DNA from 2 places in the Pantoea sp. X-Soil-ISGK-259 genome. Region 2 is predicted to be linked to the other one. Evidence: predicted binding sites of a transcription regulator. Region 2 holds the regulator's gene; the other holds the start of a gene.
The links. Region 2 encodes LexA, which represses DNA repair genes until DNA is damaged. Its sites were predicted from a motif close to TNCTGTATGTACATACAGNA; they were not measured.

Region 1 (5,764 bases), 910 kb from region 2:
GCTGGAGCCACTGGCGGACTGGATTCTGGTGGAGGGCGCGGGCGGCTGGTACACGCCGCTGTCAGAGACACACACCTACGCAGACTGGGTAGTCAGGGAAAAGCTGCCCGTGATTCTGGTGGTGGGAATTAAGCTCGGCTGCATCAACCACGCGATGCTCACCGCAGAGGCGGTGCGGGCGCGTGGCCTGCCGCTGGTGGGATGGATCGCCAACACCGTGGAACCGCCTGGCAAACGCTATCCGGAGTATCTCACCAGCCTGAAAAACCGACTGCCTGCGCCCTGTCTGGGCACAATTCCGTATCTTACCGATGCGGCGCAGCAGGCGTCATGTGGTCACTACCTGACGCTTCCGGCGTAAGCCTCAGGCCACCGTCAGCCACTTATCGACGGTGTGGTCATCCAGCTGTTCCATGCTGCCCTGCGCCACATTGCGACCGCGGTGCAGCAGCAGAAAATAGTCTGCCACGCGACGGATCAGCGACAGTCGCTGTTCAAGGAGCAGGATGGTCAGCCCGTAGTCGAGATTAAGACGACGAATCAGGTTGCCCATCTCCTCTTCCAGCCACGGCGACATCCCGTCAGTCGGCTCATCCAGAATCAGCAATTTGGGCTGCAGCACCAGTGCGCGCGCCAGGGCCAGCTGTTGCTGTTGATCGATCGGCAGATCGCCGCTGCGCTGCTGTCGCAGTGAATAAAGCGCCGGAAACAAATCAAATACCATTTCGGGAATGGCGCGATGGCGATCACGCTGGCTGGCCCCCGCCAGCAGGGCAATCAGCAGGTTATCTTCCACGCTCATCTGCGTAAAAATATGGCGGCCCTGTGGCACATAGCCAATGCCCATCTGTGCCCGCTGTTCAGCGGGCTGCAGCAGCAGATCTTCCGGCGGTGAGCCATCCTCTTTCCAGGAGATAGAGCCGCTGTTAATCGGCAGTCTGCCCATGATGCAGTTGACCAGCGTGGTTTTCCCCATGCCTTGACGACCCAGAACGCCCGTGCAGGTGCCAGGTGCCAGATCCAGATCCACATCCCACAGAATATGGTTCTGACCGTAAAATTGATTGACCGAACGTAGACTCAGCATCTGACACTCTCCTTCCCGATCATTAGCCTGATTGCATCCGCTCTCTGTCGTCTGGCAAACAAGTCTTCAGCAACAGCTGTCTCGCTATTGCAGCACAGTGCGCGTGAAGCGCGTTGACGCCAGTCACTCCTGCAATTCTCAGGCCAGATCTAAAAACGGTCCTGATTCCGGCCGGGATGCCATGTTTAAGGGGTAAAAGTTGAGAAAAACTTATCAATTCCCCACGGTGGTCACGCCGCTGCACTTTTGCAGTGCCTCGGGGCGCTGTTTCTGGTGCAGACGGTGTGTTAAGAGGCAATAAGTCTGATTAAGAATCTTAGTGGATTGATGAAAATTTGCGTGATACATCAGGTGGACGATGAAAAATGCAGAATATTCCGTCAGCGGCTGACGCGAAATTTAACGCAAAAAAAATTATTTTCGAGGCGATGAAGGAGCAGGGAAAAATTATACAAAGCTGATGGCGGCGGGGCTGCCATCACTTATCCACCATTCCTGTGGATAACCTTGTGTATTAGGTAATGAAAACCAGTTGGAAGCGAGGAAATACGCGGCCTGGTAACATTATGACGAGAATCTGGCCTTGTGGCATAAAGTAAATTAAATCAGTAGGTTATCAAAAAACAAGCCTGCGAATTATCTGTCAGGTAATCGAACTGTAATTTTGTGACGCTCTATTGACAAATGTTAAATCTGATCCGGGTCTGGGGATAACATTGCGCAACAGACTTGGTGCTATCACTACCACGTCGCCAGTTCAAAAAGTCTCATTGTGCTGACGTTAACAATGCATCATTACTGTTTTTATATCCAGTATTATTTTCTGGCAAAATCACCATAGCAGAGTAAAATAAGTGCCTGCCCGCCGACTTCTCCAGCAGGAACTGCATTCATGACCAAAGCCTTTAAATTGAATTCCGCCTTCAAACCTTCGGGCGATCAGCCTGAGGCGATTCGTCGCCTGGAAGAGGGGCTGGAGGATGGACTGGCCCATCAGACCTTATTGGGTGTGACGGGTTCTGGTAAGACCTTTACCGTCGCCAACGTGATTGCCGACCTCAACCGCCCGACAATGGTGCTGGCCCCGAACAAGACGCTGGCCGCTCAACTTTATGGCGAGATGAAAGAGTTTTTCCCGGATAACGCCGTCGAGTTTTTCGTCTCTTACTACGATTATTACCAGCCTGAAGCCTATGTGCCGAGCTCGGACACTTTTATTGAAAAAGATGCATCGGTTAACGAACACATTGAGCAGATGCGTCTCTCGGCTACTAAGGCGCTGCTGGAGCGGCGCGACGTTATCGTCGTCGCGTCGGTTTCGGCAATCTATGGTCTGGGCGATCCCGATCTCTATCTGAAAATGATGCTGCACCTCACCCGCGGCATGATTATTGATCAGCGTAGCATCCTGCGCCGCCTGTCAGAATTGCAATACACCCGTAACGATCAGGCGTTTCAGCGCGGTACTTTCCGCGTGCGTGGTGAAGTGATCGATATTTTCCCGGCAGAGTCGGACGATATTGCGCTGCGCGTTGAACTGTTTGATGAAGAGGTGGAGCGTCTGTCGCTGTTTGACCCGCTGACCGGCCAGATCGATTCCGTGGTGCCGCGTTTTACCATTTACCCCAAGACGCACTATGTCACGCCACGTGAGCGCATTCTGCAGGCAATGGAAGATATCAAAGTCGAGCTGGCGGACCGCCGCCGGGTGCTGCTTGAGAATAATAAGTTGCTGGAAGAGCAGCGCATTACCCAGCGTACCCAGTTTGACCTGGAGATGATGAGCGAACTGGGCTACTGCTCTGGCATCGAGAACTACTCGCGGTATCTTTCTGCACGCGGACCGGGCGAAGCCCCGCCGACACTGTTTGATTATCTGCCGGCGGATGGCCTGCTGGTAGTGGATGAGTCACACGTCACCATTCCGCAGATTGGCGGCATGTACAAAGGTGACCGGGCGCGTAAAGAGACGCTGGTTGAGTATGGCTTCCGCCTGCCGTCGGCGCTGGATAACCGTCCGATGAAGTTTGAAGAGTTTGAAGCACTGGCGCCGCAGACCATCTATGTTTCTGCCACGCCGGGCAAATATGAGCTGGAAAAATCGGGCGACGAAGTGGTCGATCAGGTGGTACGTCCTACCGGCCTGCTGGACCCCATCATTGAAGTGCGCCCGGTCGGGACGCAGGTCGACGATTTGCTGTCAGAAATCCGTCAGCGCGTGGCAATCAACGAACGTGTGCTGGTCACGGTGCTGACCAAACGCATGGCTGAAGATCTCACCGAGTATCTGACGGAGCATGGCGAGAAGGTGCGTTATCTGCACTCCGATATCGACACTGTGGAGCGTATGGAGATTATTCGCGACTTACGTCTGGGGGAGTTTGATGTGCTGGTGGGCATCAACTTACTGCGTGAGGGGCTGGATATGCCGGAAGTCTCTCTGGTCGCGATTCTGGATGCGGATAAAGAGGGCTTCCTGCGTTCTGAACGATCGCTGATTCAGACCATTGGTCGTGCGGCGCGTAACATCAACGGTAAGGCGATTCTTTACGGCGATAAAATTACGCCGTCGATGGCACGCGCCATTGAAGAGACCGAGCGTCGCCGTGAGAAGCAGCAACTGCACAACGAGCAAAACGGCATTGTGCCGCAGGGGCTGAACAAGAAGATCACCGATATTCTGGAACTGGGTAACAACATAGTGAAAACCCGCGGCAAAGCGAAACCGGCACGTCCTGGCGAAGCCCAGGCACTGGCCGATTTCAAGCTGCTAACGCCGCAGGCTCTGCAGAGAAAGATTCACGAGCTGGAAGGGCAGATGCAGCAGCACGCGCAGAACCTGGAGTTCGAACAGGCTGCAAATGTGCGTGATCAGCTGCATGAGCTGCGAACGCTGTTTATTGCGGCCTCGTAGCGCCGTCAAAGCCCTGAATGGCGTGTTCCAGCGCCACCCGTAATAGCTGGCGGTCGTGACGATATTTGATGTCGGCGGCCTCCAGCGGTTCACGGACAATCAAACGGTTTTCAATGCCCTCTGTTGCCACTGACGGGCCGACCACCACCGCATCAATGACTCGCTTGCCAATGTAACGCTCCATCATCTGAAGCTTATCAGCCACAGACAGACTGGCGGCAGCGGGACTGAGCTCACGGCCCAGATTGCCGATAAACACCATGGTGGCGGGCGTGCGACGCAATGCCTGCGCCATCTCTTCCATCAGCAGAATCGGCATCAGGCTGGTGTAAAAACTGCCTGGACCAATCAGGATCAGATCCGCGTCACCTATCGCCTGTAATGCTTCCCGTGTGGGCTGGACATTGGGATGCAGCATCAATTCCTGTGGCGGCTGTTTCATCTCGTCAATGGCGGTTTCACCGTAAACCATATTACCTTCGGCATCCATCGCCACCAAATCCACCGGCTGTTCTGACATCGGGATTAAAAAGGCATCCACTTTCAGCAGGTTGCGGATGATATTAATCGCTTCAAGCGGACGTACGCTCAAATGATCCAGCGCCCGCAGCATGAGGTTACCGAGATTGTGTCCGGCCAGTTCGCCGTTACCGGCAAAGCGATACTCAAACATCGCTGAGGCGACGCTGGGTTCCGCAATCAGCTGGTTGAGGCAGTTACGCATGTCGCCCCAGGCGATCCCGCCTTCGGAGCGGCGAATACGGCCGGTTGATCCACCGTTGTCGGTGGTGGTGACGATACCGGTGAGACGCGAGCCCAGCGGGGAAAGGGCAGACATCACGCGGCCTAAACCGTGTCCGCCTCCCAGTGCCACAACGCGATCAAGATCGGCCAGTGTGCGATTCATACTTCTCCTTAAAATCCGTTCGCGTGGCGAGGCTCTAAACGCTAAGCCCGCGCGGATGACATGCGTCAAAATCTGGATCGCATTTTAACGTATCCTGTCGCTAACATGCGGTGAAAATTCGATATGTATAAGAATATATAGCGAAAAGAGCACATGGAAGAGTGGCGAAATACACGCTACCATCATGCTTACCGCGCTGATCAACGGGTCAGCGTACACTCAAGCCTGAATGCCTAAGTCTGCGGATAGGGGGTTCAGGCCGTAGCCATCGAGCTGCCAGGGTGCAGGAAGAAATGACTGCATCTCCCAATCTGGAAAGGTGTTCTGGTGTCACAATTTACTGATGCATACGCGCGTAAGTTCTATTACCTGCGCCTGTCGGTCACGGATGTCTGTAATTTCCGCTGTACCTACTGCCTGCCTGACGGCTACAAACCGCAGGGAATTCGTAACAAAAGCTTTCTCTCTCTGGATGAAATCCGCCGTGTCACGCGGGCCTTCGCCGCTGCCGGCACCGAAAAAGTGCGGCTGACCGGCGGTGAGCCGTCGCTGCGCCGTGATTTCACCGACATCATTGCGGCGGTCCGTGAAAACGCTTCTATCCGCCAGATCGCGGTGACCACTAACGGCTACCGGCTGGCGCGTGATGTGAAGCAGTGGCGCGATGCGGGTTTAACCGCACTTAACGTCAGCGTCGACAGTCTGGATGCCCGTCAGTTTCACGCTATTACCGGTCAGGATAAATTCCATCAGGTGATGAGCGGCATCGATGCCGCGCTGGACGCCGGTTTTCGCCAGGTCAAAGTCAATAGTGTGCTGATGCGCGATCTCAACAGCCGTAATCTGGCGACGTTCC
Region 2 (5,764 bases):
GCGCATTGATTCCGTGCAACACTGACAGACGCTGTGCCAGCGTCCGGCTCTCTTTCTCCAGCGTGCCACGGTTAATCGTCGGCTTGGCGCTGAGAATCGAGAAGGTAATGGCATAACGCTGCAGCGTTTCGCGCACACCGGCGGCCAGCAGTTGCAGCGTGCGATAGCGTGCTGCGGTAAAGCGCAACTCACCCGCTTCGACGGTAATCAGGCCCTGACGTGCCAGCTCCTGACTTACGTCGGTCAGCAGTTGTGGCAGCTCATCGGTCTGCCAGCGCAGGAACAGTTCACTCTTCAGCATCGGATAGACCAGGCTCACCTGACGCAGCAGTTCCGCTTCACTCAGCGTCTGATGTTGCTGAACAATGGCGGCAATCAGCGACGGCATCACCAGCATGTGATGAATGTTGTTACGGTAGTAGGTCATCAACACTGCCTGCTCACGTGGCAGAATGATGATGTCGCCAATACTGTCTTTTTCACTCTCAAATTTGTTCATACTCAGGGCGTGATCCAGCAGCGCTTCTGCGGAAAGATCGGGTACGGTCGCATTGGGCGAATAAGGCACATTACGCAGCAACTGGGTATAGCACTCCAGCTGTTCAATCAGCTGTTCACGGGTTAGTGAGCGCTGACGTGACGCCAGCAGCGCCGTGACACAGAGGTTCATCGCGTTAGCCGCGCCCGCTTCATTAATACGCACCATCAGACTGGCCGCGATGTCATTAACGGTCGGCGTTAACCAGCTCGGACGTTGCGGCTCAATCGGATCGATCGCGTCGCGCCATTCCGGCACCCGCTTATTGAGATAGTTGACCAGCGGCAGCGGTTCGCCGAAGTTAACGTAACCCTGACCGAGATTGCGCAGCTTGCGTAAGCCGCGCACCATCTGCATGAAGCCCTCTTTCTCTTTGGCTGCACCGCGTAGTTCTTTGGCGTAAGTGCCCACTTCCATCACGTGCTCATAACCGATGTAGATCGGCACCAGCGTGATGGGGCGATTTCCGCCGCGCAGCATCGCCTGTAAGGTCATGGCTAAGGTGCCGGTTTTCGGGTCCAGCAGGCGACCGGTACGTGAACGGCCTCCTTCGACAAAGTATTCAACTGAATAGCCGCGGGTGAACAGCTCGCCGAGATATTCGCGGAATACCGTGGCGTAAAGCTTATTGCCTTTAAAGGTACGACGAATAAAGAAGGCGCCCAGACGACGGAAAATCGGTCCGGCTGGCCAGAAGTTGAGATTGATACCCGCGGCAATGTGCGGCGGCACCAGCCCCTGATGATAGAGCACATAGGAGAGCAGCAGATAATCCATATGGCTGCGATGGCAGGGTACATAGACAATCTCGTGGCCATCCTGCGCCAGCTGGCGAACTTTTTCACCGCCATTGACGTTGATGCCCTGATAGAGACGACTCCAGAGCCAGCCCATCACACGGTCGGTGACGCGAATGGCTTCATAGGAGAAGTTAGCAGCGATCTCTTCCATCATCTCAACAGCATTCTGCTGGGCTTTCTCATGGGAGATTTTTTTGCTGCGCGCTTCATCTTCGACGGCTTTTTCAATCGCTTTGGATTGCAGCAGACGATTAAACAGATCCTGACGCGCCGGTAAACGCGGGCCGATCGCCGCCAGTCGCTGACGGGCAAAATGGATGCGTGCCACGCGAGCCAGTTTCTGGGCAATCGACTTGTCCGTACCGTGTTCCGTTGCCATGCGGCGCAGCGAGACGGTCGGCGAGAAGCGGACAAAACTGTCACGTCCGTGCCAGATGACCGCAAAGAATTTCTGCACCCCATTCAGCACACGCAGATGCGGCGTCGCTTCGCCCTGGACTTCACGTCCTGGCGCACGACCAAACATCACGGTGACCGGCAGCATCTGAATATCCAGCTCAGGATTATTGCGATGCAGGTCGAGGTAATCGTGAAAGATTTTTACCGATTCAACGCTGGGCACAAAATAGGGAAATACGCGTGGGCCATTATGAATAAACACGTGGCGCGGCAGCAGCGAACCATCAATCTCCAGCGGAATCAGCGGATCGGGCAGATGATGCCGCAGACACTGTGCGCGTAAAGTCAGTAAGTCAGCCTTCGAATCGTAAGGCAAAACATACATAATAGGTCGGGTCGGATCCAGACCATGTTCAGACACGGGATCGGCCGGAATGGCCTTACTTTTTACCAAAAAGGAGAGTGGTAAATTAAGTAATTTGTAATAGAGTTTACGCCAACCTGACATAGACAACATGAAGCCTCTTGTTAGCAAAGCGCCGCAAGCATACCAGAAAGCGCAGCGAAGATCTGTGGTGGTGCCAATTGCACGCAGCCCAGACATTGACGTCAATTGAATGAAAGGGTTCCCACATCATGGCAAATAATGCCACCGGACTTATCAGAATAGTAAAAGCCGCAGGCTACTCCTGGCAGGGACTGCGTGCCGCCTGGCAGCATGAAGCCGCCTTTCGGCAGGAAGCCCTGGCTGCGCTGGCCGCTATTATTATCGCGTGCTGGCTGGATGTCGATGTGATCGCCCGCATCCTCATGATTGGCGCCGTGGTGCTGGTCGTCATTGTCGAAATCCTCAATAGCGCCATTGAAGCGGTGGTTGACCGGATTGGTCAGGAACATCATCCCCTGGCGGGCCGGGCCAAAGACATGGGCTCGGCGGCGGTACTGATCAGCATCTTACTGGCCCTGTTTGTCTGGGTCGCGCTGCTCTGGACACATTTGCGATAAGCCTTCCATAACGCGCCTGAGGGCGCGTTTTCCCTGACAATCGGTTTCCATTTCGCCAATACCTGTATATACTCACAGCGACTGTATAAACAACCAGGGGGCGGGATGAAAGCATTAACCAGCAGGCAGCAGCAGGTCTATGACCTGATTCGCGACCATATATCTTCAACGGGCATGCCGCCTACGCGTGCAGAGATCGCCGCGCAACTGGGCTTCCGTTCGCCAAATGCGGCTGAAGAGCATCTGAAAGCGCTGGCGCGTAAAGGCGTTATTGAGATCGTTTCGGGTGCATCACGCGGCATTCGTCTGTTAATGGAAGAAGAAGTTTCAGAAGGACTACCGCTGATTGGCCGGGTTGCTGCCGGTGAGCCGATCATGGCGCAGGAACATATCGAAACCCACTACAAAGTGGATCCGGGCCTGTTCAAGCCTTCTGCCGACTTCCTGCTGCGCGTCAGCGGAATGTCGATGAAAGATATCGGGATTATGGACGGCGACCTGCTCGCGGTACATAAAACCCAGGATGTGCGCAACGGTCAGGTTGTCGTGGCACGTATTGATGATGAAGTCACCGTTAAACGCTGGAAAAAGCAGGGTGCTATCGTGCACCTTCTGCCTGAAAACAGCGATTTTGACCCTATCGTGGTCGACACCCGTGCGCAGTCACTGACCATTGAAGGTCTTGCGGTTGGCGTGGTGCGTAACGGCGAGTGGCTTTGATTCTGAGGCCTGCGTGCATTCGCCTTTTCTGATGCTATTCTGTCTGCCCTAATTTTGTTGCCTGCTTTGCTGCAGCGACACTGAGCACGGAACGGCGAATGCGCTTTATCACGGCAACGGATAAAAATCTCTGGCGGCTTGCGCTGCCGATGATCCTTTCAAATATCACCGTTCCCTTACTGGGCGTGGTCGATACTGCAGTTATTGGTCATCTCGACAGCCCTGTCTATCTTGGCGGGGTTGCGGTCGGGACCACAGTGACCAGCTTCCTCTTTATGTTGCTGCTTTTCCTTCGAATGAGTACCACTGGCCTGACGGCACAGGCGTTTGGTGCGGGCGATAAAACCGCTCTGGCACGCGCGCTGACGCAGCCGCTGATCATTGCGCTGCTGGCCGGCGTGCTGTTCATCGCATTGCGTTATCCGATTATTCAGCTGGCGACCCATCTGGTAGGTGGCAATCCTGATGTACTGGAACAGGCGGCGCTGTTTATTCAGATTCGCTGGCTCAGTGCACCTGCAACGCTGGCAAACCTGGTCATCCTGGGCTGGCTGTTGGGCGTTCAGTATGCGCGGGCGCCGGTAATCCTGCTGATAGTGGGCAATCTGGTGAACATCGTGCTCGATCTCTGGCTGGTGATGGGGCTGCACTGGGGTGTCGCGGGAGCAGCAACCGCCACGGCGCTGGCGGAGTACATCACGCTGGGCGTCGGCGGCATCATGGTCTGGCGGGTGTTAAAGCTGCGCGGTATTACGTTTAATCTGCTGAAGCAGAGCTGGCGCGGTGACAGCGGCCGACTGCTGCGACTGAACCGGGATATCATGTTGCGCTCTCTGATGCTGCAGCTCTGTTTCGCCTCGCTGACCGTGCTGGGTGCGCGGCTGGGTCCGGATGTGGTGGCGGTTAACGCGGTATTACTGATGTTCATTACCTTTACTGCCTACGCGCTGGATGGTTTTGCCTACGCGGTTGAAGCTTTTGCCGGCGAAGCGCATGGCGCAAAAGATGGCAGTAAATTGCAGCACGTCTGGCACTCAGCCTGTCGGCAGGCGGTGGTAGTCGCGCTCTTCTTCTCGCTGGTTTATGCCATTTTTGGCCCGCAGATTGTTACCCTGCTGACCTCGCTTGAGTCACTGCAGCAGACAGCTGACCGCTATCTGGTCTGGCAGATAATCATGCCGCTGATCGGCGTCTGGTGTTATCTGCTGGATGGAATGTTCATCGGGGCGACACGTGGACGCGAGATGCGTAACAGCATGGTCGTGGCGGCGGCTGGCTACTTTCTGACGCTGCTCAGCGTACCGTTGCTGGGCAACCACGGTCTCTGGCTGGCGGTGACGGTATTCCTGGCGCTGCGCGGCCTGTCACTGTGGCTCATCTGGCGTAAGCACTGGCGTCAGAACAGCTGGTTTGAGGCGTGATCCAGCAGCGCTGACCCGGGAGGATACGGATTATTCTGTATTATTCTGCATTTTTGAAATTGGCTACTACAATTAACTCTAACAAGCGAAGTTAACCCGCGCTTTGTATCGTTATTTTGTTAAGCAGCAAGATAATTATTTAACCCGAGGATTGGAGGTCTGCCATGAACAAAGATGAAGCGAGCGGCAACTGGAAGCAGTTCAAAGGCAAAATGAAAGAGAAATGGGGCAAGCTGACCGACGATGATATGCAGGTTATCGAAGGTAAACGCGATCAGCTGGTCGGTAAAATCCAGGAACGCTACGGCTATGCAAAAGATGAAGCAGAGCGCGAAGTAGCAGACTGGGAAGGCACCAATAAAGATTACCGCTGGTAATCAGCGCATTCCCCGATAGCCCGCTAAAATCGTTCCGGCGCGCCTGCACCGGAACAGTACAGGGACGGAACCGCACAAGGATGTGCCCGTCAGCCGCGTTTTCCCCGCTTTTTACCCTCATCCTGATGATTATGATCGCAACTCTCATGGTGCGTGCAGGCTTCAACGACGGCACAACTTTCACATAAACCATGTGCTTCAATCACGCTGTGGCGTAATGCAAACTGCGCTTCACCCGCCAGTGTCGCGATAATCTTTTCTACGCCCTGTGCCTGTTTCTCTGTAACGGCTGCACAACGGTCACAGACCAGCATGACTGACGTATGTGCCGGTGCTTCAAAGTGGTGACACATGACGTAGCTATTGTTGGATTCCACCCGATGAATGAAACCCTGTTCCAGCAGGAAATCCAGCGCCCGATAGACCGTGGGCGGCTTAGCCTGTGGTTCGCTGACGCGAAGTTGATCCAGCAGGTCGTAGGCGCTGATAGAGCCCGGCTGTTCC

Region 1: a site for LexA is predicted at 1,884-1,903, ahead of uvrB (excinuclease ABC subunit UvrB). Genes of this name have one in related genera too.

The regions. Positions count from the first base shown of each region.
Region 1 is NZ_AP035986.1:1,195,075-1,200,838, forward strand. It holds gene bioD (dethiobiotin synthase) at 1-361, shown strand, start outside; gene AC6I77_RS05535 (ABC transporter ATP-binding protein) at 365-1,087, opposite strand; gene uvrB (excinuclease ABC subunit UvrB) at 1,980-4,001, shown strand; gene AC6I77_RS05545 (gluconeogenesis factor YvcK family protein) at 3,985-4,908, opposite strand; molybdenum cofactor riboswitch at 5,113-5,246, shown strand; gene moaA (GTP 3',8-cyclase MoaA) at 5,236-5,764, shown strand, end outside.
Region 2 is NZ_AP035986.1:288,133-293,896, forward strand. It holds gene plsB (glycerol-3-phosphate 1-O-acyltransferase PlsB) at 1-2,245, opposite strand, end outside; gene AC6I77_RS01285 (diacylglycerol kinase) at 2,374-2,742, shown strand; gene lexA (transcriptional repressor LexA) at 2,848-3,462, shown strand; gene dinF (MATE family efflux transporter DinF) at 3,561-4,883, shown strand; gene AC6I77_RS01300 (CsbD family protein) at 5,048-5,260, shown strand; gene zur (zinc uptake transcriptional repressor Zur) at 5,350-5,764, opposite strand, start outside.